4 regions of the Geobacillus sp. LEMMY01 genome follow, and region 1 is predicted to be linked to each of the others. Evidence: riboswitches for the same ligand, from Rfam matches in the RefSeq annotation. Region 1 holds a riboswitch; each other region holds the start of a gene.

Region 1 (7,336 bases):
TCATCGCGTGGGTGCATACGGATGAAACGCAGGCGCTGTCCTCCATCATTTGGAAAAATAGCAGACACCCCAGTCCTTGGCGGCTGTTTCACGTGCTCGGCAGCCGCGCCGATCCAACCGAGATGAAACAGAAACTCTGTTTGCCTGCCGCTTGCCTGTACCGGCAAGTTCAGCTCGGCTTTGTCGTGGAAGAACATGGTTCGCGCTGGCTCACCCATCAAGAAATCAGCGGCGGCATCATCGATGCCATCCGGCATGATGCGCCGTTTCATCTTGTCGGCACACTAGAGCCATCCAAGAAGCGTCCGCGTTAACGGGAAGCGCCCTCTCGGGACGAACGAGAGGGCGCATTGTCTCCCATTGCTGCGGATGATTTCACGACGGAAGCAGTTCGACATAATCGCCGGTTTTCAAGCCAGCTGCGTTCGCTTCATCCGTGTCAATGTGCATATCTAAAGCAAAATCTTCACTGACGCGGATGATGACTTCATCGAAAATGAGCGCCCGTTCCCCTTGTGTTTTCACTTTCACGACTTGTTTGTCGCGGACGCCAAACGTTTCCGCATCTTTCGGCGTCATATGAATGTGCCGCTTGGCGATGATCACCCCTTTGTCGACGGTCACTGTCCCCTTCGGCCCGTGAATCGTGATGCCCGGCGTCCCGTCAATGTCGCCGGATAAGCGGACCGGCGGCGCGACACCGAGCTTAAAGCTGTCCGTTTTTGAAATCTCGAGCTGGGTGAGCGAACGGACCGGGCCGAGGACGCGGACGTTTTCGATTTTCCCTTTCGGTCCTTCGACCGTCACCGTTTCTTTGGCGGCGAACTGACCGGGTTGCGACAGCGGCTTGAGCATCGTCAGCTCGGCGTCTTCGCCAAACAGCGCCGCCATATGCTCTTTCGATAAATGAATGTGGCGGTTGGACACCCCAACGGGAATCATCAATGGCGATCTCTCCTTTTTCTTGCAGTGTTATTTTCTTTATATAACGTATCCATTTTCAGCAAAATTAAAGAGACTGACGCGAGGTCAGTCTCTGCTTTTTGCGCCGTAGCCTAATTTTTTCAGCAACACGATCGCCTGTTCCTTTTCTTCCGGCGTCAGCGCCGCCACCGTTTCATGGATGGTCTCGGCATGTTCGGGGAACACGCGCTGGATGAACTGCCGGCCGCTGTCGGTGATCGACGCATACGTCACGCGGCGATCCCGCTCACAGGCGCGGCGGATGATCAGCCCCTTGCTTTCAAGCTTGTCGATGACATACGTGATGCTGCCGCTGGCGAGCAAAATTTTTTCCCCGATTTGCTGGAGCGGCTGATCGCCTTTATGGTAAAGCAGTTCGAGCACCGCAAATTCGGTCGGATTGACGCCGAACGATTGAATCGACTTGTTTACTTGGTCGCTGATCGACCGGTATGCCCGCGATAACACGATGAATAATTTTAATGACTGCTGCAACGCCTGCTCCTTTTGTTCCATAGCATCCAACCCTTTAAAGTTGACATTTTCTTACTTTCATTATACTGGAACAGCGAATTCCCGGGCAACCGTTTTTTGTTCGCGATGATGCATTTTCCTCGCCAACGGCTTTCGCTTCGGCTATGATAATTTATTATATGTCGGCGCTTGGGCGACTGTCACATTCCACTGAACGATGCATATGTGAAGAAGGAGAAAGGGTGTCAGGGAGGGAAGTGGATGAACCAAGTGTTGGCCGGAAGCGTGCTCTCCGCCTTATCAACCGGGCTTGGCGCCGTGCCGATTTTGTTTATGGCCAAATCGCTCACCCACCGGTGGCGTGACGTGCTGCTGGCCTTTTCCGCCGGCATTATGATGGCGGCTTCGATGGAAAGCCTCATCCCCGAAGCATTGCGTACCGGCGGCTTTGGTGCGCTGGCCATCGGACTGGCGGCAGGTGTGCTCGTATTGACGCTGCTTGAAATGACTGTCCCTCACATCGACTTGGAACATACGAAAAGCGGCTTACAATTTGATGAAAAAGCGATGCTCATCATTGCTGCCATTGCCTTGCACAATCTTCCGGAAGGACTGTCGGTCGGGGTGAGCTACGCCTCGGACAGCTCTTCGCAAATCGGCAATTTAATCGCCCTGGCGATTGGCTTGCAAAATGCACCGGAAGGGTTTTTGGTCGCTTTGTTTTTAGTCAACCAGCAAATCGGCCGCTTTCAAGCGTTTCTCATTGCCACGTTGACCGGAGCGGTGGAAATCGTCACATCGTTGCTTGGTTTTTACTTAACCTCCCTCTTTCGCGGGCTCGTTCCGTACGGGTTGGCGTTTGCCGCCGGGGCGATGCTGTTTATCATTTACAAAGAGCTCATTCCCGAAAGCCATGGCGATGGAAATGAACGGACATCGACGTATGCGTTTATTGTCGGCATTTTGTTTATGATTTTTCTAACACAATCGATTTAACGAAAACACCCCGCCGCCTGTATATAAGCAGCGGGGCGTTCGTTGTTATTGGACAGCTTCCTCTTTTTCTTCATACGGATGAGCGACCCAGCCGGACGGGTCGATAAACAAGCGGACAGCAACGACCCGACGGTCATCCATGAGCGTAAAGTAGTGCGGATTCCCTTCCGGCACGGAAATGACGTCGCCGGCTTCAAGCTCTACATCAAAATAGCCGGTTTCTTTGTCGCCTTTGATGATGAAAATGCCATGGCCGGCCGTAATGGCGCGCACTTCATCTTCCGTATGGATGTGCACTTGTTCAAATTTTTTCAGCAGTTCATCCAAGTTCGGCGTCGCGTCGGACAGGGCGACGATATCCCACGTTTTGTAGCCGCGGCGCGCCGCCAAATCTTCAATTTCATCTTTGAACGTCGCTAAAATTTCATTTTTTTCTTCATCCGTAAGTACGTATTTGTCGCGCAAGTGCTCCGGCAGTTTCGTGATGTCCCAATGTTCATACAACACCCCTTGACTGTTCAAAAACGCGCGCACATTCTCTTCCCCTTCAATCACTTGGCCCGTTTTTCTCACTTTGATGACTGCCATTGTTCACATCCCCCTTTGGAAAAATGCATATGGATTAGCCAACCGGCAGGCCGGTCCGCTGCAAAAGCAGCCGTTTCACCTGCCAGCGGAACAAAAACTCCCATGCTTCCAAATGTTTTTTCGCTTCAAACGCCGTACGCCCCCAGACCGTGATGCCGTGGTTTTGGATCAACACGGCGCCGGCGTCGCCATGAACATAGTTCGCAAACTCCCGAGCGAGCGTCGGAATGTCGGCGTAATTGTCAATGATCGGGATGCGCACTGCGGCATTTTCCTCCCAAATGCCGAACGCCTTGATGATTTCTTGGCCGGAAAAAACGGCTTCCCCGTTTTGCGCATACAGTTCAGAAATCAAGTTGTTGTCCACGGTATGAACGTGCAGGACGCAGCCGGCATTCGTCCGTCCGTAAATTTCCGCGTGCAAGAGCGTCTCGGCCGATGGCTTCAAGTGCGTGTCCTCCGCCGGTTTTCCGGCGGCGTCAACGAGCAGAAAATCCTCGTCCGTTTGCTTCCGCTTATCCTTGCCGCTCGCCGTCACCAAAAACGTCAACGGGTCGTCCGTCACCTTGATCGACAAATTGCCGCTTGTCGCGAAAAACCAGTCGCGGGCGGCGAGCTCGGCTTTCACTTCCGCGAGCTCGTTCCACTTTTTCACGACGATGCTCATACGATCACCTCCATTCGCTGCAACGCATCAATCACGTCAAAAAACGTCGCAAACGGCGCATGCGGCAAGCCGAGCTCTTGGCATTTTTGGAGCAGAAAATCGCGCGCCAGCACGTAATCCGCTTGCTTCGCCACCGCTAAATCCGTAATCGAATCGCCGATGACGACATGGTACCCGTCCGGGCGGGCAAGCTTGCGAAGGAGCGATGGCTTGCAGCAGCCGCAGCCGTTTTGGCACTCACCGTCGCACGCATGCGGCCATGTAATGCGAATCGTCTCGCCGCTGAAATCGGAGCCGTTGCAAAAAATGCGCTCCGGTTCAATGAGCCCTTCAAGCAGCGGATAGACGAAAAAGTCAATGCCGCCGCTGACGATATAAAGCGGGATTCCCCGCTCTTTCGTAAACGCGACAAACTCTCGGAATCCCGCGCGCAACCGGGCGGTGCACCGCAGGAAATCCACAATTTCATCCTTCAACGTGGACGGAAGGAGGGAAAACATCTTCCCGACTCCTTCCTGAACGGAAATGCGCTCAGCGAGAACGTCGTCTTTTAACGCCTCCCACTCCGGCGGAGCGAACTGTTTCATAATGGCGATGATGTTGTCGTTTTCCGTAATTGTGCCGTCAAAATCACAAAAGAGAACGAGCTGTTTCGTCATGCTTCCACCTCAACGACGCCCCAGCGGTCGATCGCTTTTTGCAGCGCTTCGTTTTCTGCTGCCGCCGCACGAAGCGGACGGCCGGCCAGCACCGCGTCGATCGCCGCGCGAAACGCCCGTCCGCCACCGATCGCCCCGTCCGGATGGCCGTGGATGCCGCCGCCGGCGTTGACGATGCTGTCAAGGCCGAAATCGCGGATGATGAGCGGCACCAATCCCGGGTGAATGCCGGCCGACGGCACCGGAAACGCCCGAGCGAACGGCTCTTGGTCGTCGGTGAGCGCCCTTGCGATGCCAAGCGCCTGCTCACGCTCCAAGGCGACGCTGCCATACGGCGACGGGAACAGGACAAAGTCGGCGCCGGCGAGCCGCAAAAGCTTTCCAAGCCAAAGTGAAGGAGCCACCCCATAAAACTCCGACGGCGTAACGGCGCCGCTGAACGCCGGGTGAGCCATAATCGGCACCGCAATCTCCTCGTCTTCACGCAACGCTTGCAGCACGTCAAGCCCATAAGCGAAGACGTTAAACAACAGCACATCGGCGCCAAGCTCGGCGGCTCGTTTCGCTTTGTCCTTTAACGCAAACGTTTTGCCGGTCAAGTTGACGGCATACAACGTCCGCTTGCCCGTTTGTTCGTACACTTCCTGAAGCGCCGCTTTGCCCTCGGTGATCCGCTTTTCAAACGGCAACAGCTCGCTGTCAAACAAAATTTCATCGTCTTTGACCAGGTCAACGCCGCCGAGCGCCTGTTTTTTCAATTCCGACGTCAAGTACGCCAAATCACGGCCGATGATGCCTTTAAAAATGCTCATCAACAGTGGGCGGTTATGCACCCCGACTTTCTCGCGAATGCCGGCGATGCCAAAGCGCGGCCCGGGAAACTGTTGCTTCCATTCATCCGGAAACTCTAAATCAAGCAGCCGCACTTCCCCATCAAGCGACAATTTGCCAAACGTCGTCACCAACAGAGCCGGCAAATCGGCGCTGAAGTTGACTGTCGGGTAGGCGATTTTCACGATCGCCCGCTTCAGCCGCTTGCCGAAATACGCGTTTACCCGCTCGCTTTCGTCAAGCTCTTCGATCGCAACGACTTCCCCTTTATGTTTGCGGAGCTGCTCTTGCTCTAATGCCGGCAAGTCCGTCCATGTGCCAACCGTCAAGCCGAGCGCGATCCCTTCCGCCTTTTTCCGAATGTCTGTTTCATCATGAAGCAAATACGTTGCAATCACTGCACTCATCGTTCATCCCTCTCAATCTCGAAATAAAAACGCCTCTTCATAAGAAGAGGCGTCACTCATCCATGGCGCTCTTCTTATCTCTCAGCGTTTCCGCTGCAAGAATTAGCACCGTGCTTGGCGCGCGCCAAGCCGGTTGCCGGGCTTCATTGGGCTCGTCCCTCCGCCTGCTCTTGATAAGAAAGCCTGCTTGTTTATGCACTTGTCAAACGATTGGCAAATTTACTTTGAATTATGACATCACCGATTGGCGTTGTCAATCATTTTTCAAAAATTTTTTTCAAACAATCCGAGGCGGCCGATCCGCTCCGCTGCTTCGCGAAGCCGCGCTTCATCGGTCAAGAGGCCGACGCGCACATACCCTTCGCCGTGCTCGCCGAACCCGATGCCCGGTGCGACGGCGACATGCGCCCGCTCAAGCAGCATGTCGGCAAACTGTGCGGATGATATGCCTTTTGGCAGCGGAAGCCAAGCGAAAAACGACCCGGATGGCGCCGGCGCTTCCCAGCCGATCTCGCAGAGCGCAGCGATGAACGCATTGCGGCGCGCCTCATACAATGCGACCAGCTCCGTGACACAATCTTGCGGACCAAGGAGCGCAGCAGCGGCCGCTTCCTGGATGGCGCCGAACAAGCTGACATACAAATGATCCTGAAGCAGCTCAAGCGCCCGAATGATCCGCTCGTTGCCGACGGCAAACGCCACACGCCAGCCGGCCATATTGTATGTTTTCGAAAACGTATAAATTTCGACGCCGACGTCTTTCGCCCCATCGACTTCCAGGAAGCTGACCGGTTTCCGGCCGTCAAAGCCGATCGCCCCATAAGCGAAATCGTGCACGACGGCAATGCCGTACTTGGCGGCAAACGCCACCGTCTCCGCGAAAAATTCCTTTGTCGCCGTCGCGCCGGTCGGATTGTTCGGATAGTTTAAAAACATGAGCTTCGCTCGGTCGGCCACTGCCGCCGGAATGGCTTCATAGTCCGGCAAAAAACCGTTTTCCGCAACAAGCGGCATCATTTCCATCCGCGCGCGGGCAAGCGCGATCCCCGACCAATAGTCCGGATAGCCCGGATCCGGGACAAGCACCACATCGCCCGGGTTGACGAGGCAAAGCGGCAGCTCGACAAGCCCGGCCTTGCCGCCGAACAAAATGGCGACTTCGCGGTCTGGATCGATGTTCACCCCGTATTCACGCGCGTAAAACGCGGCGATGGCTTCTTTCAAAAAGAAGTAGCCTTGAAACGGCGAATATTTATGATATTTCGGATTGGCCGCCGCCCGCTGCATCGCCTCAACGATATGCTTTGGCGTCGGCTGATCCGGGTTGCCTTGCCCTAAATTGATCACGTCGCATCCGGCCTTGATTTTCTCCCCGACTTTCGCGACAAGCGAGGCGAAAAATTGCTTCGGCAACTGCTCAAGCAGCTCGGAAAAAGGAATTTCGATCGTCATCGCCCACACCTTCTTAAAAAATTCTTGAAATTCTAGTGCAACATCATATATCGTAAAAAGCAAAATGTAAAGCAAAATTTTTTCGAGGTGAAAACTCATGACGATCCGCATCGCCTGCCTTCAGCTTGACATTGCGTTTGGCGACCCGAACGAAAACGAACGGCGCGCGGAAAGCGCCATTGAATCGGCCGTCAAGGACGGCGCGAATATCATCGTGCTGCCGGAATTATGGACGACCGGCTACGATTTGACGCGCCTAGATGAGATTGCCGACGAAGGCGCCGAACGGGCGAAAGCGT
Region 2 (7,336 bases), on a different contig from region 1:
TTTCGCAGCACGTGGCGCTCGAGATCGGCCGGGATGTAGACCGGCACATCGGTCGAGACGGTCGATTTGACCGCTGTGACCACAGTCGTTTGCCGCGTTGGCTCGCTTTCGGCCGTTTCTTTTTTCTTGTAGTCAATCTCGCCCTGCTGGATTTGGTTGGCAAGGGCGAGCCCGTCCATGGCGTCTTTCGCGTACAGAACCACGCCGTCATATTCAGGCGCGATTTTGTTTTCAGTAAATTTGCGCGTCAAGGCGGCGCCGCCGACTAAAATCGGGGTCGAGATGCCGGCTTGGCGCAAGTCTTGGGCGGTGACGACCATCTGTTGGGCCGATTTCACAAGCAAGCCCGACAACCCGATGATGTCCGGCTGATGTTCGCGCACCGCTTCAATAAGTTGCTGCGGAGCGACTTTAATGCCAAGGTCGATTACCTCGTAGCCGTTGTTGCTTAAAATGATGTCGACCAAGTTTTTGCCGATGTCATGCACATCGCCTTTGACGGTGGCGAGAATGACTTTTCCTTTTGTGCTTCCTTCTTTCTTTTCCATATACGGCTCTAAAAAGGCGACCGCTGCTTTCATCACTTCCGCGCTTTGCAATACTTCAGCGACGATGAGCTGGTTGTTGTTGAACAGCCGCCCGACTTCATCCATGCCGGCCATGAGCGGGCCGTTGATGATGGACAGCGGATCGGAGTAGGTCTCAAGCGCCTTTTCCAAATCGGGAATGAGCCCGTCCTTCGACCCTTCAATGACGTAGCGGGCGAGCCGCTCTTCCAAGCTCAAGTTCGTCTGCGCCGGTTTGGCGGCGGTGATTTTGCTTCGGTAAAATTCGATAAAGGCGTTTAATGTTTCGTCGTTTGTGTCAAAAAGAAGCGCCTCAGCCATTCGCACTTCCTCTTCCGGAATCGAGGCGAACCGCTCCAATTTCTCGGTGTTGACGATGGCGTAATCGAGCCCGGCTTGCGTGCAATGGTACAAAAAGACGGAGTTGAGCACCTCGCGTCCGGCCGGCGGCAAGCCGAACGAGACGTTGCTGATTCCAAGCATCGTCAAGCAATGAGGCAGCCGCTCTTTAATGAGGCGGATGCCCTCAATGGTTTCTTTCGCCGCGCCGATGTATTGCTCATCGCCGGTGCCGACCGGGAAGACGAGCGGGTCGAAAATGATGTCGCGCTCGGGGACGCCGTAGCGGTTCACCAGCAAGTCATACGAACGCAAGGCGATCTCAAGTTTCCGCTCCGCGGTGACGGCCATCCCTTGTTCATCGATCGTGCCGACGACGACGGCGGCGCCGTATTTGTGCAAGAGAGGAACGACTTTCGCAAACCGCTCCTCGCCGTCTTCCAAGTTGATCGAGTTAATGATCGCTTTTCCTTGCGAATAGGTGAGGGCGCGTTCAATGACGCGCTCGTCGGTCGAGTCGATGACGAGCGGCACTTTCACTTTTTTCACGACTTCGCGGACGAACTGTTCCATGTCATAGAGTTCGTCGCGGTCCGGGTCGGCCAAGCAAATGTCGATGACATGGGCGCCGTTTTTCACTTGGGCGCGGGCGATTTCCGTCGCTTCTTCGTACTTGCCTTCGGCGATGAGGCGCTTGAATTTGCGCGAACCGATGACGTTTGTCCGCTCGCCGACAAAGAGCGGGCGCATCGTTTCATCATAAATGAGCGCATCGATGCCCGAGACGGCGTGCACATCAAACGAAGACGGGATTGCCCGCGGTGGAAGATCACGCACCGCTTCGGCAATGGCGCGAATATGGTCGGGCGTCGTGCCGCAGCACCCGCCGACGATGTTGATCCATCCCTTTTCGGCAAAGCGGCGGATTTTCTCCGCCAGCATATTCGGCGTTTCATGATAGTGACCTTCCTCATCCGGCAGCCCGGCGTTCGGGTAGCAGCTGACCGCCGTGTCAGCGAGCGAGGCGAGCGTGCGCAAATGGTCGGTCATAAACTCCGGGCCGGTTGCGCAGTTTAAGCCGACGGCGATCGGCTTCATATGGCGCACAGAGATGAAAAACGCATCGATCGCCTGCCCGGCAAGCGTCGTGCCCATCGGTTCGATCGTGCCGGAAATCATGAGCGGCACGCGGCGGCCGACCGCTTCAAACGCCTTAGAAATGCCGAGAAAACCGGCTTTGACATTCAACGTATCTTGGCACGTCTCGAGCAGGAGAAGGTCGACGCCTCCTAAGAGCAGTCCGCGCGCTTGTTCTTCGTAGGCGGCGACGAGTTCATCAAACGTTGCACCGCCTGTAACCGACAACGTTTTCGTCGTCGGGCCCATCGAACCGGCGACAAAGCGCGGCCAGTCCGGGGTGGAGAACGACTCAGCCGCTTGTTTGGCGAGCTTGGCCGCTTCGATGTTCAGTTCAAGCGCCAAATGACCGAGGCCATATTCGTCAAGCACGATGCGTGTCGCCCCGAACGTGTTCGTTTCAATGATATCAGCGCCGGCGTCCAAGTACGCTTCATGAATGCGGTGGATGACATGCGGGGCGGTCAATGTCAAATATTCGTTGCACCCTTCATACGCCTCGCCGCCAAAGTCGGCGGCCGATAAGTCGGCGCTTTGGATCATCGTGCCCATCGCGCCGTCGATGACAAGAATTTTTTTCTTCAGCTGCTGTTCTAAGGTGACCTTAGCCATGAACAACCTTCCTTTCTTTCGCGGCCGCTTCTTTTTCGTGAATGTAGCGGACAAGCTCGACCGTCATGTCATAGCGCAAAAACGGCGTGATCAAATAAATGCCGTTAAACAAATCGAACGCAGCGTCAATGAGCGATTTGGCGATGGCGATCCCTTCGCGCGCTGCTTGCACCGGGTCGTCGCCGCAGGCGGCCATGCGGGCGCGAATCTCATCGGAAAGGGTGATCCCCGGCACTTCATGATGCAAAAACTCGGCGTTGCGCGCGCTCACAAGCGGCATAATGCCGATGTAAATCGGCGTGTCAAGATGCTTTGTCGCTTCGTACACTTCAACGATTTTCTCTTCCGAGTAAATCGGCTGGGTCAAGAAATAATGGGCGCCGCATTGGATTTTTTTCTCCATCCGCTCGACCGCTTTATCCAAATGGCGGACGTTCGGGTTGAACGCTGCGCCGATCGAGAAGTTCGTTTTTTGCCCAAGCGGTTTGCCCGAGTACGACAGCCCTTCGTTAAACTGGCGGATCAAGCGGATCAAATCGAACGATGATAAATCATACACCGACGTCGCCCCTGGGAAGTCGCCGATTTTCGACGGGTCGCCGGTAATGGCGAGCACGTCGGTGATGCCGAGCGTATGCAAGCCCATCAAATGCGACTGCAAGCCGATCAAATTGCGATCGCGGCATGTAATATGCACAAGCGGGCGGATGCCGAGCCGCTCCTTGATGATCGTGGCGACAGCGGCGTTGCTGATGCGCGGCGTGGCGAGCGAGTTGTCGGCCAACGTCAGCGCATCGATGCCGGCGTCATGGAGCGCTTTCGCCCCGGCAAGAAACTTGTCAATCCCCAATTTTTTCGGCGGATCCAGCTCCACAATGACCGAGCGGCGCGTGCGGGCAAGCTCGGGAAGGGGAGATGGGGCGGGCCGCTCCGCTTGCACTGATACAGACACCGCGCGCCGTTTCACCGTTTTTTCCGTCACCGGCGTTCGGTCGGAGAGCGCTTTTGCCATCGCTTCGATATGTTTCGGCGTCGTGCCGCAGCACCCGCCGATCAAGCGCACCCCTTGGTCGCGGAACGCTTTGGCCGTTTCCTCGAAATATTCAGCGTTCGTCTCATAGACAAGCCGCCCATCGCGGTAATCCGGAAGGCTGGCGTTCGGATACGCCGACAAAAAGGCGCGTTCCGGCAATGGCACTTCCTCGAGCGACCGAAGCATATGATACGGACCGAGACGACAGTTCAGTCCGACGACATCGGCCCCGAGCGCCTCTAGGCGGGCAAGGGCGTCCGCGAGCGGCGTGCCATCTTGCAAGACGCCGACTTCATGGAGCGAGACGTGAGCGATAAGCGGCAAGTCGGTCTCTTTGCGGGCGATGGCAAGCACCGTCTCCAACTCTTCCAAATCGTAATACGTCTCCAGCAGCACGCCGTCGACCCCTTCAGCCAGCAGGACAAACAGCTGCTCGCGAAACGTCCGCTTCACTTCTTCGAGCGTGACGACGCTTTTGTTTAACGTGCGCAGCCCTCCGATCGTCCCGAGCACGTATGCCCGTCCGTTTGCCGCTTGCCTGGCGAGCCGCACCGCCGCGCGGTTGATGGCCGGCACCTCATCTTCAAGGCCGTAGCGGGCGAGTTTGACGTAGTTGGCGCCGTATGTATTCGTCTGAATGACGTCGGCGCCTGCGGCGATATACGCCTCGTGAATATGAACGATTTCATCTGGATTGGATAGATTCAATTCTTCAAAACAACGGTCAATGCCGTGCGAATATAGAAGCGTCCCCATCGCTCCGTCAGCGATGAGAATGCGTTCTTTCAACTCATCCAGCAATCCCACGTTCGATTCCCCCGTTTCTCCGTAGTAAAAGAAAAAAGCCTTCTAAGAAGAAGACTTTTCATTCGCTTCTTCTTATCTTCCAGGCTTCCGCCTGTCTGGATTTAGCACCTTGGCCGCGGGCCAGGTTGCTGAGGGTTCACCGGGCCAGTCCCTCCCCCTCTCTTGATAAGAATATCCGTATGCAATTGTGCGGTAGCGTTTTGATGATTACTATATAATTTAATGTATTTTTCGAAATTATTCAATACGGTGAAGCAAGGAAATTTCAAAAAAGAATTTCTCGGATCAAGGGAGAAGCGCTTTCCCACATCGGGGGCAAAATTGGAAATTGTGCTGCACATGCCCGCCGCAATGAGGGCAATGCTTGTTTGGCTGTTTATGGCTTCCAAATCGGACGTTCAGCGGGTCGGGCTCTTCCTCGCTGTCGACAATGTCCAATAAGGACATGCGTTGTTTTCCCGTCGCATTTTTGTAATGGTAAAACGCTTGAAATACGCCGATGGCGATGACGACAAGGCCGAAAAACGGAAAAAAGTGGGCGGCGGGAAACGGCGAGTCCGCGGTGATGGAGAATGCCATCACCATCCAAAAGATGCCGAACAACACAGCGGCGATGCTGCCGAAGAGTCCTTGCATCGACGGGCCGCGGCCGGGTTTAATGCTTTTCAATTTCATTCCTCCCTAACAGAATTCATAGATATATTATAATAGAAAAAATTGGTTTTTGCCATGTTCAATAGAAACGTTTGAGCAGATAGAGGCCAAAATATTAGACTTTTCATTGGATTCATTTTCCGCTCCCTTGATTATGTCTGACAGACAAGCTTCTGTAAGAGAGGAAAACGGGCGGTATGTTGCCTTATCAATTGCATCGTCGACCATTTTTCGCTTCTTAAGCATTGGCATGGGTGGGAAGACCGTTCAACGATCGTTTTGTCATTGCACTTTCATTGTCTCTATGTTCTAATTAGGAATGATGGAGATGAAGAAGACGGGGGGCTGGAAGTGAACGGGGAAGAGATCATCCGCTTCGAGCGAGTGACAAAGGAATACGACGGCATGGTGGTATTGGATGATGTGAGTTTTGCGATGGAGCGCGGGAAGTTTTATACGCTGCTTGGCCCGTCAGGGTGCGGGAAGACGACGATTTTGCGGCTGATTGCGGGGTTTATCGAACCGACGCAAGGAACGATTTATTTCCATGGAAAGCCGATTCATCACGTCCCGCCGAACAAGCGGCAAGTCAATACCGTTTTTCAAGATTACGCCTTGTTCCCGCATTTGGACGTATTTGAAAATGTCGCCTTTGGCTTGCGCATTAAAAAAATGAAAGAAGCGGACATCCGCCAAAAAGTGAGCGAAGCGCTCCGGTTTGTCAACTTGGAAGGCTATGAGCGCCGCCGCATTCAAGAGATGTCCGGCGGTCAGCGCCAGCGCGTCGCGATTGCGCGGGCGATTGTGAATGAGCCAGAAGTTTTGCTCTTGGATGAGCCGCTATCGGCCTTGGATTTGAAGCTGCGCACGGAAATGCAGTACGAATTGCGTGAGCTCCAACGCCGATTGGGCATTACGTTTATTTTTGTCACGCATGATCAAGAAGAAGCGCTGGCGATGTCCGATTACATTTTTGTTCTGAATAAAGGTAAAATTCAGCAATTTGGGACACCAAAAGAGATTTACGATGAACCAATCAACCGGTTTGTCGCCGATTTTATCGGTGAATCGAACATTTTATCGGGGCGCATGATCGAAGATTTTCTGGTCGAGTTCACGGGCAAGCGGTTTGAGTGTGTCGACCGCGGTTTTGCGCCTAACGAACCGGTCGACGTCGTCATCCGCCCGGAAGATTTGGAACTCGTGGCGCCGGGAGACGGCCAGATTGTCATTCGTGTTGATTCGCTCTTATTCCGAGGCGTCCATTACGAAATTTGCGGCTACGATGAAAACGGCAACGAATGGCTTGTCCATTCGACGAAAAAGGCGGAAGTCGGGGAAACGGTCGGCCTTCGTTTTGAACCGGAAGCGATTCACGTCATGCGAGTCGAAAGGGAGGATGAGGGCGCATGACGGAACGGGCGTGGCGGAACTGGTATTTAGTCCCTTATGGCATTTGGTTGGTGTTGTTTGTCATCGCTCCGATCGTCTTTTTATTATATGAATCGTTTTTGGATATAGACGGACATTGGACGGTGGCGAATTATGAAAAAGTGTTGACGCCCATTTATTTGAAAATGATGGCGTATTCGTTTTGGTACGCGTTTTTGATTACCCTTGTGTCGCTGTTGATTGGCTATCCAACCGCCTATTGGCTGACAAAGACGAGGCACAAGCAGTTATGGCTGTTGTTGCTTATTTTGCCGATGTGGGTGAATTTGCTGCTGAAGGTGTATGCGTTTTTAGGGCTGTTCGGCACGTACGGGTTGGCCAACGCTCTGTTGCAGACGCTCGGCGTCGGGCCGCGGCAGCTGTTGTTTACCGATTTCAGCTTTGTGTTTGTATCGGTGTACATTTTTATTCCGTTTATGGTGCTGCCGATTTTTAATGCTCTTGAAGAATTGCCGCCGTCACTCATTGATGCCGCCCGCGATTTGGGCGCTTCGGCTTGGACGACGTTCCGCCGCGTCGTCTTCCCGCTCACGCTTGGCGGGGTGAAGGCCGGCTGCCAAGCGGTGTTCATCCCGGCGCTGTCATTGTTTATGATTACGCGCCTTGTCGCAGGCAACCGCGTCATTACGCTTGGCACCGCTATTGAGCAGCACTTCCTTGTCACGCAAGATTGGGGGATGGGGGCGACGATCGCGGTTGTTTTAATGGCGGCGATGGCCGTCATTGTCGTCCTGAC
Region 3 (7,336 bases), on a different contig from region 1:
CTAGACTGATCGAAAGGAGAAAGTTCTTTAGGCCTTTGCCTTGAGCCGTCTTCTTCTTTGTATGTTCTTGTATATGCAACAGAAACATGAGAATGCTTGAGACGACATAGAAAAATAAGGTGATATTGATTAAAAGGAACGGCGACCCTACACTGACAATCAAACTCCCGATCGGCCATGCGCTAAGTTTGATGAATTGGTCTAACGTGTTTAAAAAACTGTTGGCTTTCAAGATTCCCTCCTTACAGAATGCGTTTGATCGAGTCCGATTGTTTTTGAGGTCGTCTGAGGCGAATGAAACGGACCGACGTACAGAAATGTCTAACGATTCAGTGTCGGAGACTAAAGCAGAGGAAAGAACAGAAAACCCGGCCGGACAGGAGTTGTTCCCTGTCCGGCCGGGTTCTTGTTAAACGAGCGGTCCGCCGAGTTTTTCAATGGACGGATCGATGTGGGCGAATTTTTGGAAGTTGGCGCGGAACTTTTGCGCCAGCTCTTTTGCTTTTTGTTCGTATGCTTGTTTGTCGGCCCATGTGTTTTGCGGCTGCAGGACGTCATCCGGCACGCCCGGGACGCGGGTTGGGATGGCGAGGCCGAAAATCGGGTCTTGCACCGTTTCGACGTTGTCCAGCTCCCCTTCGACGGCGGCTTGCACCATCGCCCGGGTGTAGGCGAGCTTCATGCGGCTGCCGACGCCGTACGGTCCCCCTGTCCAGCCGGTGTTGACCAAAAAGACGCGGACGTTGTGTTCGGCGATTTTTTGCCCGAGCATTTCCGCGTATTCGACGGCCGGGCGCGGCAAAAACGGTGCGCCAAAGCATGTCGAGAACGTCGCTTCCGGTTCGGTGACGCCGCGTTCGGTGCCGGCGAGTTTGCTTGTGTAGCCGCTTAAGAAATGGTACATCGCTTGTTCGCGCGTCAGCTTGCTGATCGGCGGCAGGACGCCGAACGCATCAGCCGTCAAAAACACGATCGTGGACGGGTGGCCGGCGACGCTCGGGTCGATGATGTTTTGGATCGCTTGAAGCGGGTAGGCGGCGCGCGTGTTTTCCGTCAGCGTGCCGTCGTCGTAATTGGGCACCCGCGTCGCGTCATCGAGAACGACGTTTTCGAGCACCGCGCCGAAACCGATGGCGTCAAAAATTTGCGGCTCTTTCTCGCGCGACAAGTTGATGCATTTCGCATAGCAGCCGCCTTCGATGTTGAAAATGCCGCGGCTTGACCAGCCGTGTTCATCATCGCCGATCAAGCGGCGGTTCGGGTCGGTCGAGAGCGTCGTTTTTCCCGTTCCCGACAAGCCGAAAAAGAGGGCGACGTCGCCTTCCTGGCCGACGTTGGCCGAGCAGTGCATCGGCAGGATGCCTTGTTCCGGCAGCAAATAGTTCATCACCGAGAAAATCGATTTTTTCATTTCGCCGGCATACTCGGTGCCGCCGATCAACACGGTGCGCCGTTCAAACGAGATGATGATGAACGCTTCCGAGCGCGTGCCGTCGACTTTCGGGTCGGCTTTAAAGTTCGGCGCGCAAATCACCGTAAATTGCGGCTCATGCGCGGCGAGCTCCTCGGCGCTCGGCCGGATGAACAGCTGATGGACGAACAAGTTGTGCCAGGCGAATTCGTTGACGACTTGAATCGGCAACCGGTATTTCGGATCGGCGCCGGCAAAGCCTTTAAACACGAACAGTTCATCTTTATTCATTAAATAGTCGAGCACTTTGTCGTACAGTTTATCAAACGTCTCCGGAGACATCGGCTGGTTGACCGCTCCCCAGTCGATCGTTTGCTTCGTTGACGGTTCTTCGACGATGTATTTGTCTTTCGGCGACCGCCCCGTGTACTTGCCGGTTGTCACCGCGACGGCCCCGGTGTGCGTCAGCCGGCCTTCATTCCGCTGCAGCACTTTCTCGACGAGCTCGGCAACGGACAGTTGATGATGCACGTACGGTTTTTGTAGCAATAAATCAAGCTTATTTGTCATGTTTGCGATCCCCATATCCAAAACCTGCCTTCTTTTTGTAATCACTCTTGAAAATAGTATAACACATTTTTATTAATAGTCCATACTAATTGTGTGGGTTTTTCAAACTTTATTTTTCCCATTGTGTTGATTGCCTTGAGGAAAGAATTTTCGCGGCTGGAAATGATAAAAAATGAATTTCTATAGTTGACTTTGCCGATTCCGTTGCGATATGATAAGTCATTGAACGGATACTCTTATCCCGAGCCGGTGGAGGGACAGGCCCGATGAAGCCCAGCAACCGTCACAACTGTACATGTGTGAAATGGTGCTAACCTGTGGCAAGGCGCAGTCCTTGAACGATAAGAGTGAAAGGAAGCAATACGATTGCTCTGACCTTTCCTCAGCCGTTACAGGAAAGGTTTTTTATATTGCGAAGGGAAAAAGGGAAATGAGTTCCGTGTCGCCACATTATGCCAAGAGGAGGAAACAAACCGAATGTCAGCCAAACGCCGCTTGTTTACTTCAGAGTCTGTGACGGAAGGACATCCGGATAAAATTTGCGACCAAATTTCCGACGCCATTTTGGATGCCATTTTGGAAAAAGACCCGAACGCCCGCGTCGCCTGCGAAACGAGCGTCACGACCGGGCTGGTGCTCGTGAGCGGGGAAATCACGACATCAACATACGTGGACATTCCGCGCATCGTCCGCGATACGGTTCGCGAAATCGGCTACACGCGCGCCAAATACGGATTTGACGCCGATACGTGCGCGGTGCTGACGTCGATTGACGAACAATCGCCGGACATTGCGATGGGGGTTGACCGGGCGCTCGAGGCGCGCGAAGGTCAGATGACTGACGAGGAAATTGAAGCGATCGGCGCCGGCGACCAAGGGTTGATGTTTGGGTTCGCTTGCAATGAGACGGAAGAATTGATGCCGCTGCCGATTTCGCTTGCGCACCGCTTGGCGCGCCGATTGGCGGAAGTGCGCAAAACGGACGTCTTGCCGTACTTGCGGCCGGACGGGAAAACGCAAGTGACGATCGAATACGATGAAAACGGCAAACCGGTGCGCGTCGATACGATCGTCGTTTCCGCGCAGCATCATCCGGAAATTACGCAGGACCAAATCCAACGCGACATTAAAGAACAGGTCATCAAGCCGGTCGTGCCCGCGGAGCTGCTTGATGAGGACACGAAATATTTCATCAACCCGACAGGACGGTTTGTCATCGGCGGTCCGCAAGGGGATGCTGGGTTGACGGGGCGGAAAATCATCGTCGATACGTACGGCGGCTACGCTCGCCACGGCGGTGGCGCGTTCTCGGGCAAAGATCCGACGAAAGTCGACCGCTCGGCGGCGTATGCGGCCCGCTATGTCGCGAAAAACATCGTCGCGGCAGGACTGGCCGACAAATGCGAAGTGCAGCTTGCCTACGCGATCGGCGTCGCCCGCCCAGTTTCGATTTCGATCGATACGTTCGGCACCGGCAAAGTGTCGGAAGACATTTTGATTGAGGTCGTGCGCAACAACTTCGATCTCCGCCCGGCGGGCATCATCAAAATGCTCGACCTTCGCCGCCCGATTTACAAACAGACGGCTGCTTACGGCCATTTTGGGCGTACGGACATCGACCTGCCGTGGGAGCGCACCGACAAAGCCGCCTTGTTGAAAGAACAAGCGCTGGCGTTGGCGGACAAGTGATGAAAGAAAAAGAGCTGCCTGATCACGGCAGCTCTTTTTTGTTGGCGCACGATGTCCGCTGTTGCTGCAGCGCTTTGTAATACTGCCCTTTCTCAACATATTCGCGGCGGATGCGCTCCATTTCGCGGATGTCGTCTTCGGTCAGCTCGCGGACGACTTTCGCCGGCCGGCCGAGGGCGAGTGTGTTCGGCGGAATTTTTTTGCCCGGCGGCACTAAACTGCCGGCGCCAATAAACGCGCCTTCCCCGATTTCCGCGCGGTCCAAAATGATCGAGCCCATGCCGATGAGCGCGTTTTTGCGGATGATGGCGCTGTGCAAAATGACTTGGTGGCCGATTGTTACGCCGTCTTCAATGATAAGCGGATTGTGTGGACTTTGATGCAAAATTGAGTTATCTTGAATATTGACCCGGTTGCCAATCACCGTTGGCGCCACATCGCCGCGAATGACGGTGCCAAACCAAATGCTCGTCTCTTCGCCGATCACGACATCGCCGGTGATCGTCACATAGTCGGCGATAAAGGCGGAGGCGGCAATTTGCGGCGTTTTGCCTTTGTATGGGTAAATCATCGCTTTCGTTCCTTTCTTAATGTAAAATAGTCCGCTCACTTTTATTTTACAAAGTAAGGATCGTAAATGAAAGAGAACAGCAGCTGGATTCGTTTGCCCTGGTGATGGGGATGGCAATACTAGGAGACAAGAGCATCGTTTTTGCCCCGAGGTGAGCTGATTGAAAATTCCGACGCATCCAATCGCATTGATGAAAATGGTGTATCGTGACGTGCTTCCGCTTGTCCATCGCGAGCTTGCCTATTGGCGGCAGCGGGCGGAGCGCATCCCTGACCCCGAGCTGCGGCGCCAAGCGCTCGCGAGCATCGCTTCGAAAACGTTCCATTGCGAAGGCGGCTCCATTTTGGCGCTCTTGGCCGGAGAAAACATGGAGGCCTGCATCCGCTTTATCGTTGCTTACCAGACGATCAGCGATTATTTGGATAATTTGTGCGACCGCAGCACCTCGCTCGATCCGCTCGACTTTCGCGCCTTGCACGATTCGATGCCGGACGCCTTGACGATCGGCGCGGAGCCGTCGAACTATTACCGCCATCGCCGTGAACAGGAAGACGGCGGCTATTTGCCGGCGCTCGTCCGCACGTGCCAAGAGGTGCTCGAGACGGCGCGCCATTATGAGACGATCGCCCCGTTTTTGCATGAATTGGCCGGCTATTATTGCGACTTGCAAGTGCATAAACACGTCGATGTCAACGAGCGGGTGCCGCGGCTTGAGAAATGGTTCGCGCAATACAAAGACGCCTTGCCGCCGATGGAATGGTATGAGTTTTCCGCCTGCTCCGGTTCGACGCTCGGCATTTTCTGCCTCGTCGCCTATGCGTTTGGCGAATCGCTGCCGCCGGAGATGGCGAGACAAGTGCGCGACGGCTATTTTCCATACATTCAAGGGCTGCACATTTTGCTCGACTATTTGATCGACCAGGAGGAAGACCGGGAAGGCGGCGATTTAAACTTTTGCTTTTACTATCCGAATGAAACGGTGATGCTTGAGCGGCTTTGCCATTTCATCGAAGAGGCCGACCGCCATGTTGGCGCGCTTCCGCACGGCGAGTTTCACCGCCTCATTCACCGAGGGCTTCTTGGGTTGTATTTGTCGGATGCCAAGGTGAAAAAGCAGCGCGGGCTGCGCCGGCTGGCGCGCCGGCTCGTCCGCGCCGGCGGGGCGGCGTCGCAGTTTTTCTATTGGAACGGAAAAGCATACCGCTTTTGGCAGGAGCGGCAAAAACGGCTGTCCTTTTCATAAGGGCGGTCGTTTGCTTGTATTGGCAAGGGCAGCGGTTCGTCAGCGGACCGGACGGACTCAGGCGCCCCCATCCGCCCGATTCTCGAGCGCGATCAAAAACGGCGGGTCGTTTTGCCGATTGATGAATTCGTATTTCAAGGCATGGACGCGCCGTTGATCAAGAGAGCGGACGTAATCAAGGAGCGCGTCGCGTTCGCGCTTTCCTTCCGGATGGCCGTGGTACACGACAAGAACGATGACGCCGCCCGGCTTCATGACGGAAAGCAGCTGGCGGACCGCTTCGATCGTCGATTCCGGCTCGGTGACGATTTGCTTATTGCCGCCCGGCAAATAGCCGAGGTTGAACACCGCGCCGGCGATGCGCCCGTGTACATCGGCGGGAAGCGCCTCAAGCATTTCGCTATGGCTTCGTTGAAACAACGTCGCCCGCCCGCATAGCCCATGTTCCGCGAGGCGGGCGGAAGCGGCGGTGATGGCCTCAGGCTGAATGTCAAAGCCGAACACATGGCCGAAATCCCCGACGCGTTGAGCCAAATACACGGTGTCGTGCCCGTTGCCGACGGTCGCGTCGACGGCGATGTCGCCTTCGTTGACCGCTTGATCAAGCAAAAAGCGGGCAAACGGCAAAATGTTCATCAAAGCCATCGGTTGGGCCCTCCTTGCGATCGTTTCATCGTTTACGTTGGCGGGTATGGCGCTGCGGCCAAAGATGTCGGGCGCCATCGCTTTCTCCCTCTAGCCGCCCCATCCTCTACGCCAGCATGGCGGAAACCCTTGAGCTGACCGACATCGGCCTGATCGAGCTGAACGAAGATCCTCACGTCGGCATTGTAACAAAAACTTCATGGAAAATCGACCGCTGCCAATCATTGGCGTGATACGGCCAGCCTATGCGGCGCATAGTAAACATGAGGGAACATCACGAAACGAGGTGAGCAGATGGCAACAAGACAATCTGTTGAGGAATTTTTGCAGCGGTGTGAAGATGTGATCCGCTACGCGAAAGAGCAATATACGGAAGCGCAAAAGCAGGAGCATTACAACATCACCGAATACACAAACGCCCAGCAGATGCTCGAGCAGACGGTCATCGATTTGGCGCACTTGGCGCGAAGCTGCAACGCCCAGCAGCGCGAGCAGCTGCATCGGATGCGGCTCCAACTGGAGCAATTGCAAAACGACATGATTTTGCTTGACCGCTGAAACGGGAAGCGAACGCATGGCGATCATGTTGCCAAACGGCATCTGTTTGCTTGACCGCTGAAACGAGGAGGAACACGACATGAAGCGACGCCTGAAACAAACGAATCCGGAACAAAAAACACGCAACGGCCAAAACAATAACGATTTGGAGCTTGGTTAAGACTTTGACCCGGTGAAGCTGGCGAAAAAGCAATACGAGGAAACGGGCGGCCAACCGATCCGCTCCAAGCAGCGGAACGGGTGACGACAAGCCAAAGGGGCGGATGCCGCTCCTTATTTTTTATTGATTTTTTTCGCGTTTCCCCCTACAATTATTTCGGAACTCAAAATAAAAGCCAGAAAAGGATGATGGCCGATGCCCCGCGCTCTTTGGTGGCTGCTTGTCGGCATGGCGCTCAATGTGACAGGGGCGTCGTTTCTATGGCCGCTAAACACGATCTATTTGCACGAACAGCTCGGCCAGCCGCTCGCTGTCGCTGGTGTCGTGCTCATGCTCAACTCTGGGGGAAGTGTCATCGGCAGCTTGGCTGGCGGCTTTTTATTTGACCGGATCGGCGGGTTTCGCGTTTTGTTGGCCGGGGCGGTGTTGACGATGGCCGCGCTTGCGGGGTTGAACGTTTGGCACGGTTGGCCGCATTATGCGGTGTTT
Region 4 (7,336 bases), on a different contig from region 1:
TGGCGCCCAATCGATGTTCCATTCCGGTTACATCAGCGAGCACGATTTGAAAATCGCGAAAAAATTGGCGTATGTTCTAGCCGGCGGCAAGGTGCCGTACGGGACGGCAGTCGACGAGCAATATTTGCTTGATCTTGAGCGCGAGGCGTTTTTAAGCTTGATCGGCGAGCCGAAGACGCAAGCGCGCATGCAGCATATGCTTGTCAAAGGAAAACCGCTCCGCAACTAAAGCGGAGGAGATCAAGGGGGGATTGGCGTGAGAGAAGCGGTCATTGTCGCGGGAGCGCGCACACCGGTCGGCAAAGCGAAAAAAGGGACGCTCGCCCATGTGCGGCCGGATGATTTAGGGGCGCTCGTCGTCAAAGAAACGTTAAAACGTGCAGGAAATTATGAGGGAAATATCGATGACCTCATTATTGGCTGCGCGATGCCCGAGGCGGAGCAAGGATTGAACATCGCCCGCAACATCGGCGCGCTCGCCGGGCTGCCGTATACCGTGCCGGCGATCACGATCAACCGGTATTGCTCGTCCGGCTTGCAGGCGATTGCCTATGCGGCGGAACGGGTGATGCTCGGCCATTCCGATACGGTCATCGCCGGCGGTGTTGAATCGATGAGCATGGTGCCAATGATGGGGCATGTCGTCCGCCCGAACGCTCGCTTGGCTGAGGAGGCGCCGGAATACTACATGTCGATGGGGCACACCGCCGAGCAAGTGGCGAAAAAATACGGCGTCAGCCGCGAGGACCAAGACGCGTTCGCTGTGCGCAGCCATCAGCGCGCCGCCAAGGCGATTGCTGAAGGAAAATTCAATGAAGAAATCGTGCCGGTGGAAGTCGTGGTGCGCAAAGTGGAAGGCAACAAACTCGTTGAAGAGAAAGTCGTCTTTGCACAAGATGAAGGCGTGCGCCCGGACACGAATATGGAAACGCTCGCGAAACTGCGCCCGGCGTTTGCGGTAAACGGCACCGTCACCGCCGGCAACGCGTCGCAAATGAGCGACGGGGCGGCGGCGGTCATGGTGATGGACCGCGAAAAAGCGGAGTCGCTCGGCTTGAAGCCGCTCGGCAAGTTCCGGTCGTTTGCGGTCGCCGGCGTGCCGCCGGAAGTGATGGGGATCGGCCCGGTTGCCGCGGTGCCGAAAGCATTGAAGCTGGCCGGCCTTGAGCTGTCCGACATCGGCTTGATCGAGCTGAACGAAGCGTTCGCCTCGCAAGCCATCCAAGTCATCCGCGAGCTTGGGCTGGATGAGGACATCGTCAACGTCAACGGCGGGGCGATTGCGCTGGGCCATCCGCTCGGCTGCACGGGCGCGAAGCTGACATTGTCTTTGCTTTACGAAATGCGGCGCCGCAACGTGCAGTTCGGCATCGTCACGATGTGCATCGGCGGCGGCATGGGAGCGGCTGGCGTGTTTGAGCTGCTGTAGTTTCGCGATTTTTCGGATGAGGAAAGCACTGCTGGGCGGCGTTGCCGCCCGGACAATCACGATCTATTTCGGGGGAGGAAATCAACGATGGCCAAAACGATGGAAGAAGCGATCAAAGGCGGCAGCTTTTTGATTGAAGACATTCCGGCGGAGCGCGTCTTTACGCCGGAAGATTTCACCGACGAACATCATATGATCGCCAAAACGACGGAAGAGTATGTCAACAACGAAGTGTTGCCGCAGCTCGAGCATTTGGAAAACCACGAGTTTGACCGTTCAGTGAAATTGCTCCGCAAAGCGGGCGAGCTCGGCTTGTTAAGCGCTGACATTCCGGAAGAATACGGCGGTTTGGGCCTAGACAAAGTCAGCTCGGCCATCATTGCGGAAAAAATGGCGCCCGCCGGCGGTTTTGCGATTTCGCACGGGGCGCACGTCGGCATTGGATCGCTGCCGATCGTGTTGTTTGGCACGGAAGAACAAAAACAAAAATATTTGCCGTATTTAGCGACCGGCGAAAAAATCGCCGCCTACGCCTTGACGGAGCCGGGATCGGGTTCTGACGCTCTTGGCGCGAAAACGACGGCGAGATTAAACGCGGAAGGCACGCATTACATTCTAAACGGGGAAAAACAATGGATCACGAACTCCGGCTTTGCCGATGTGTTTGTCGTTTATGCGAAAGTTGATGGCGAGCATTTCACCGCGTTCATCGTGGAACGCGACTTCCCGGGCGTTTCGACTGGTCCGGAAGAAAAGAAAATGGGGATTAAAAGCTCGTCGACAAGAACGCTCATTTTGCAAGATGTGCCGGTGCCGAAAGAAAATGTGCTCGGTGAAGTCGGTAAAGGCCATGTCATTGCCTTCAACATTTTGAACATCGGCCGCTACAAGCTTGGGTTAGGGGCGGTCGGCGGCGCGAAGCGGGCGTTGGAGATCACGCTCAAATACGCCAATCAGCGCCAGCAATTCAAACGGCCGATTTCCCAATTCACACTCACGCAGGAAAAATTCGCGACCATGGCATCGCGCCTGTATGCCGCCGAAAGCTCGGTTTACCGCACGGTCGGTTTGTTCGATGAACGGATGGGCCTGCTTGATGCGGAAAAAGCGAAAGATGGCAAGGAAGTGGCGAAGTCGATCGCCGAATATGCGATCGAATGCTCGTTGAACAAGTTTTTCGCTACGGAAGTGCTCGATTACATCGTTGACGAAGGCGTGCAAATCCACGGCGGGTACGGCTTTATGCAAGAGTACGAAATCGAGCGCGCCTACCGCGATTCGCGCATCAACCGCATTTTTGAAGGGACGAACGAGATCAACCGCCTGCTCGTGCCGGGCATGTATTTGAAAAAGGCGGTAAAAGGCGAGTTGCCGCTCTTCCAAAAAGCGCAGCAGCTGCAAGAAGAGCTGATGATGATGACGGCGGAAGAGCCGGGTTCGGGTGTGCTTGATCAAGAGAAATACCTTGTGCGCAACGCGAAAAAAATCGCCCTGATGGTGGCTGGCTTAGCGGCGCAAAAGTATGGCCAGCGCATTGAAGAAGAGCAAGAAGTGCTTGTCAACATCGCCGACATCGTCTCGAACATTTACGCGATGGAGTCAGCCTTGTTGCGCACGGAAAAAGCGATTCAAGCGAGCGGTGAGGAGAAAAACAAACAAAAAGTGTTGTATACGCAAATTTTCTGCCAAGAAGCGTTCAATGAAATTGAAGCCCATGCGAAAGAAACACTCGTCGCCGTCGAACAAGGCGATACGCTTCGGATGATGCTCGCAGCTCTCCGCCGGCTGACGCGCCATACGCCGATCAACGTGATCGCGAAAAAACGCGAAGCGGCCGCCGCGCTCATTGAAGCGGAACGGTATATTGTGTGATAATGAGAAGTACCAGGCATGGCCTGGTACTTCTTGTTATAAGAAGCGGGCGTTCAGTTTGGGTGAAGCGGATGTGACAGCGCTCAACTCGGCCGCGGATGATGGATCATCCAACACTGTTAAAAAGGGGGAATGGCGATGGCGCTGACGTTTTATTGGTATCCAAAATGCGGAACGTGCCGAAAGGCGAAGCGTTGGCTCGATGAACACGGCGTTGACGTGCGGACGGTGCACTTAGTCGACGAGCCGCTCACGAAAGAGGAGCTCGCCCGTTTGCACCGCCAAAGCGGGCTGCCGCTTAGGAAATTTTTTAACACGAGCGGGATGAAATACCGCGAGCTCGGGCTGAAAGATCAGCTAGATCGCGCTTCGGAAGAGGAGATGCTTGACTGGCTCGCCTCCGATGGAATGCTGGTGAAACGGCCGATTTTAACGGATGGCGAGCGGGTTGTTGTCGGATTTCGCGAACAGGAGTATGAGGCGTTTTTCGCTCAGCGGCCGCCGGCGGCGACATAAAAAATTTTTTGAGAAATAGGGCGGATTCGGTGAGTTTTTGCGGAAAATCGGTTATGATGAAAAGGAATACATTTTGTCGCAATGGAGGGATTCGATGAACACGCCGAAAGAACTTCGTTACTCGAAAGAACATGAATGGGTGCGCGTGGAAGGAGACAACGTGCGGATCGGGATCACCGATTTTGCCCAATCGGAGTTGGGCGACATCGTCTTTGTCGAACTGCCGGAAGTTGGAACGGAGCTGACGGCGAACGAGCCGTTCGGCAGCGTCGAGTCGGTGAAAACCGTTTCGGAACTGTACGCGCCGGTCAGCGGCACGGTGGTCGAAGTGAATGAGGCGCTGAACGACAATCCAGAATATGTGAACGAATCGCCGTATGACAAAGCATGGATGATCGTCGTCAAACCGAAAGATTTGAGCGAAATCGACAATTTGTTGACGGCCGAGCAATACGAGGCGATGATCAACGAAGGATAAGTTCGTGCCGCTTTCGCTTTGATTCCGGAACCCGATATACATACTAAATTTTGATGGAACAGAGGTGCTCGCGCTGACGCTGCCACCGATGTTCATCCATAGTACAGGCTGGGAGACCGGAAAGCTGACCGGCGGCTTGCTCGGCTGCTTGGGCGACGGATCAGCCCTTCTGCTTCGGGGGCGTCTGTCGAGTTGACAACCCGATATGAAAATGTTGAAAGACGCGACCGCTACCGTTGAACCGGATCAAAAGATGCAATAGATGTCGATTGTGACGGGAAAGCGGGATGATGTGAAGAAGGCAACGGTGGATGGCCGTTGCTTTTCTTTTTCAACATTTGGCCGGCGCAGGACATACAATAATAGTATCCTCTTTGAAGTTAGGTGGGTCGGACATGCGACGGACGGAAAAAGTGATCATCGTCGAAGGGAGATCAGACAAGCAAAAGGTGGCGGCGGTGCTGAACGAACCGGTCGTCATCGTCTGCACAAACGGCACGATCAGTGATGCGCGCCTTGAGGAGCTGGCTGATGAGCTGGAAGGATACGATGTATACGTGTTGGCCGATGCCGATGAGGCGGGGGAAAAATTGCGCCGGCAGTTTCGCCGTATGTTTCCAGAGGCAGAGCATATTTACATTGACCGGGCGTATCGCGAAGTGGCGACCGCCCCGCATTGGCATTTGGCGCAAGTACTGTTGCGCGCTCATTTCGACGTCCGCATCGAATCGCTCATGAGAGGAAGAGGCGAGTGAAACCGATTGACCGAAAAGAGATCAGACGGGTTGTGAGAGACGAGCCGCTCCTAGCCCTTTATTTGTATACACCGCTGTGCGGTACATGCCAGCTGGCGAAGCGAATGCTTGTTGTGGTGGAACAGTTGTTTCCGGCGCTGCCGTTTTACGAAACGGACATCAACTATATCCCTGAGCAGGCGGCTGAGTGGAAAATTGAAAGCGTTCCTTGCCTGCTTCTTTTTAGGGACGGAACGATCGCAGGCAAGTGGTATGCCTTTCATTCCGTTCCGTATTTGTACGAAGTGATTCAAGCCCGTTTGCCGCACTGACGATTTGCTTTTTTTGACGCCGTTTGACATATTTCTTGGGAAATGACAAAACTAGTGCCTTTTCGCCATCACGGTTGTCGAGATTTTTGTAAAGGATTCTTCCCCCTTTGCATGGAAATATTAAGGAGACAAGGAGAGATAGGGGGAGGATGTTCAATGGAAGTGCGTGAATTGGTCGGGCAGTTCGTGGAACGGATGCAAGTATTGCGCCATTTGTTGCCGATTGTGCCGGATGAGCAACTGTGTGTTCGGTTTGAAAGCGATGACGAAACCGCCTTGCTGTTGATCGGCAAGGAATCAGCCGCTAGAGGGATGGAAAACGATGAACGGAAAACATTGACGGTGCGCGGCTCTAAAGAAGCGCTCGCGTCCTTGCTAAACGGCGAACTGAAGTTGCAGCAGCTCGTCCGGCTGCGTGAAGTGTACGTGTCAGGAAGCTTCCGCCATATGTTGCTGCTTGAGTCGCTCCTCCATTTGGCCAAGCCGTATCGGCACGTCGGATAAAAAATATGTTGACACGATTCGACAAGCAATGATACAATCACACTCGTAATCAATTGAATAGGCGATTGTTGCGCTCTTATCAAGAGAGGTGGAGGGATGTGCCCAATGAAGCCCGGCAACCGTCAGCGCATCTGCTGAAATGGTGCCAATTCACACAAAGCGGCCTGCTTTGAGAGATAAGAGACGGAATGGTGCACAATACCTTTCTGTTCTCTGCGGGCAGAAAGGTTTTCTTTTTGCGCTCTGCCGCCTTGGGGGAAGGAAGGTGAAACGATGATTACACTCGAACAAGTGACGAAAATATATCAAGCCGCCAACGGCTCGGTCACGGCCGTCGACCACGTGTCGCTTGAGATTCGCGAAGGGGAAATTTTCGGCATCATCGGCTACAGCGGCGCGGGGAAAAGCACGCTCATCCGATTGCTCAACGGGCTCGAGAAGCCGACGAGCGGCCGAGTGATCGTCTCCGGGCGCGATATGGCGCGCATCAAAGGTCGGGAGCTGCGCAAGGCGCGCCAAGAAATCGGGATGATTTTCCAGCATTTCAACTTGCTTTGGTCGCGCACGGTCCGGGAAAACATTGCCTTTCCGCTTGAAATTGCCGGCGTCCCGAAGGAGGAGCGGAACAAGCGGGTTGATGAATTGATCGAGCTTGTCGGCCTTTCCGGGCGCGAGGATGCATACCCGTCGCAGCTAAGCGGCGGACAAAAACAGCGGGTCGGCATCGCCCGGGCGCTCGCCAACAACCCGAAAGTCTTGCTGTGCGATGAGGCGACATCGGCGTTGGACCCGCAGACGACCGATGCGATTTTAGACTTGCTTGTCGACATCAACAAGCGGCTCGGGCTCACGATTGTGATCATCACCCATGAAATGCACGTCATCCGCAAAATTTGCGACCGCGTTGCGGTGATGGAAAGCGGCAAAATCGTTGAGCAAGGAGAAGTGCTGCACGTCTTCCGCCATCCGAAGCAGCCGATTACGAAACGGTTTGTCAAGCAGCTGATCGAGCCGGAGGAGACAGAAGAAGCGATTTCCCATTTGTTTGGCCAATACCCGAGCGGGCTGATCGCGCAGCTGACGTTCGTCGGCGCGGCCGCCGGAAAGCCGCTCATCACCGAAGTGGTGCGCCAGTTTGCCGTCGATGTCAACATTTTGCAAGGAAAAATTTCGCAAACCCATCAAGGCGCCTATGGGGTGCTGTTCGTGCACTTCGACGGGGCGAAGGATGAAATCGGCCGGGCGCTTGACTATATTCAACGCCAGCAAGTGGCGGTGGAGGTGATTCACGATGCTCGCTAACCTCCTGCCGAACGTGCAATGGGAGACGATGTGGGCGGCGACGGTCGAGACGCTGTATATGACGGGAGTGGCGGTGGCGGCCACTTTCGTCCTCGGGATCATTCTCGGATTGCTTTTATTTTTGACATCAAAGGGCAACCTATGGGAGAATCGGGCGGCCAATGCGGTC

What was found. A riboswitch is a leader RNA that binds a small molecule or an ion and turns the genes downstream of it on or off. The one in region 1 is predicted to bind S-adenosylmethionine.
Region 2: it holds a riboswitch for S-adenosylmethionine, as region 1 does, so the genes downstream of both, B1A75_RS04000 (bifunctional homocysteine S-methyltransferase/methylenetetrahydrofolate reductase) here and mtnW (2,3-diketo-5-methylthiopentyl-1-phosphate enolase) in region 1, are expected to answer to the same signal.
Region 3: it holds a riboswitch for S-adenosylmethionine, as region 1 does, so the genes downstream of both, metK (methionine adenosyltransferase) here and mtnW (2,3-diketo-5-methylthiopentyl-1-phosphate enolase) in region 1, are expected to answer to the same signal.
Region 4: it holds a riboswitch for S-adenosylmethionine, as region 1 does, so the genes downstream of both, B1A75_RS07555 (methionine ABC transporter ATP-binding protein) here and mtnW (2,3-diketo-5-methylthiopentyl-1-phosphate enolase) in region 1, are expected to answer to the same signal.

The regions. Positions count from the first base shown of each region.
Region 1 covers NZ_MVKA01000007.1:81,028-88,363, forward strand. Annotated here, with positions in the region: gene B1A75_RS05100 (short-chain dehydrogenase) at 1-314, shown strand, start outside; gene B1A75_RS05105 (phosphate propanoyltransferase) at 376-942, opposite strand; gene B1A75_RS05110 (MarR family winged helix-turn-helix transcriptional regulator) at 1,030-1,479, opposite strand; gene B1A75_RS05115 (ZIP family metal transporter) at 1,699-2,433, shown strand; gene B1A75_RS05120 (1,2-dihydroxy-3-keto-5-methylthiopentene dioxygenase) at 2,479-3,021, opposite strand; gene B1A75_RS05125 (methylthioribulose 1-phosphate dehydratase) at 3,056-3,688, opposite strand; gene mtnX (2-hydroxy-3-keto-5-methylthiopentenyl-1-phosphate phosphatase) at 3,685-4,347, opposite strand; gene mtnW (2,3-diketo-5-methylthiopentyl-1-phosphate enolase) at 4,344-5,585, opposite strand; SAM riboswitch class I at 5,657-5,765, opposite strand; gene B1A75_RS05140 (pyridoxal phosphate-dependent aminotransferase) at 5,850-7,037, opposite strand; gene B1A75_RS05145 (carbon-nitrogen family hydrolase) at 7,135-7,336, shown strand, end outside.
Region 2 covers NZ_MVKA01000005.1:65,732-73,067, forward strand. Annotated here, with positions in the region: gene metH (methionine synthase) at 1-2,654, opposite strand, end outside; gene B1A75_RS04000 (bifunctional homocysteine S-methyltransferase/methylenetetrahydrofolate reductase) at 2,647-4,494, opposite strand; SAM riboswitch class I at 4,564-4,666, opposite strand; gene B1A75_RS04005 (zinc ribbon domain-containing protein) at 4,780-5,163, opposite strand; gene B1A75_RS04010 (ABC transporter ATP-binding protein) at 5,500-6,561, shown strand; gene B1A75_RS04015 (ABC transporter permease) at 6,558-7,336, shown strand, end outside.
Region 3 covers NZ_MVKA01000011.1:80,588-87,923, reverse strand. Annotated here, with positions in the region: gene pckA (phosphoenolpyruvate carboxykinase (ATP)) at 410-1,996, opposite strand; SAM riboswitch class I at 2,215-2,329, shown strand; gene metK (methionine adenosyltransferase) at 2,459-3,670, shown strand; gene B1A75_RS07420 (gamma carbonic anhydrase) at 3,693-4,241, opposite strand; gene B1A75_RS07415 (tetraprenyl-beta-curcumene synthase family protein) at 4,402-5,484, shown strand; gene mnmM (tRNA 5-(aminomethyl)-2-thiouridylate-methyltransferase MnmM) at 5,542-6,129, opposite strand; gene B1A75_RS07405 (YtzC family protein) at 6,424-6,687, shown strand; partial or broken gene B1A75_RS20210 (glycogen biosynthesis protein GlgD) at 6,767-6,931, shown strand; gene B1A75_RS07395 (MDR family MFS transporter) at 7,043-7,336, shown strand, end outside.
Region 4 covers NZ_MVKA01000012.1:10,788-18,123, forward strand. Annotated here, with positions in the region: gene B1A75_RS07515 (3-hydroxyacyl-CoA dehydrogenase/enoyl-CoA hydratase family protein) at 1-229, shown strand, start outside; gene B1A75_RS07520 (acetyl-CoA C-acetyltransferase) at 257-1,429, shown strand; gene B1A75_RS07525 (acyl-CoA dehydrogenase family protein) at 1,517-3,301, shown strand; gene B1A75_RS07530 (arsenate reductase family protein) at 3,440-3,817, shown strand; gene gcvH (glycine cleavage system protein GcvH) at 3,912-4,295, shown strand; gene B1A75_RS07540 (toprim domain-containing protein) at 4,691-5,050, shown strand; gene B1A75_RS07545 (thioredoxin family protein) at 5,047-5,361, shown strand; gene B1A75_RS07550 (sterol-binding protein) at 5,518-5,865, shown strand; SAM riboswitch class I at 5,939-6,048, shown strand; gene B1A75_RS07555 (methionine ABC transporter ATP-binding protein) at 6,139-7,167, shown strand; gene B1A75_RS07560 (methionine ABC transporter permease) at 7,157-7,336, shown strand, end outside.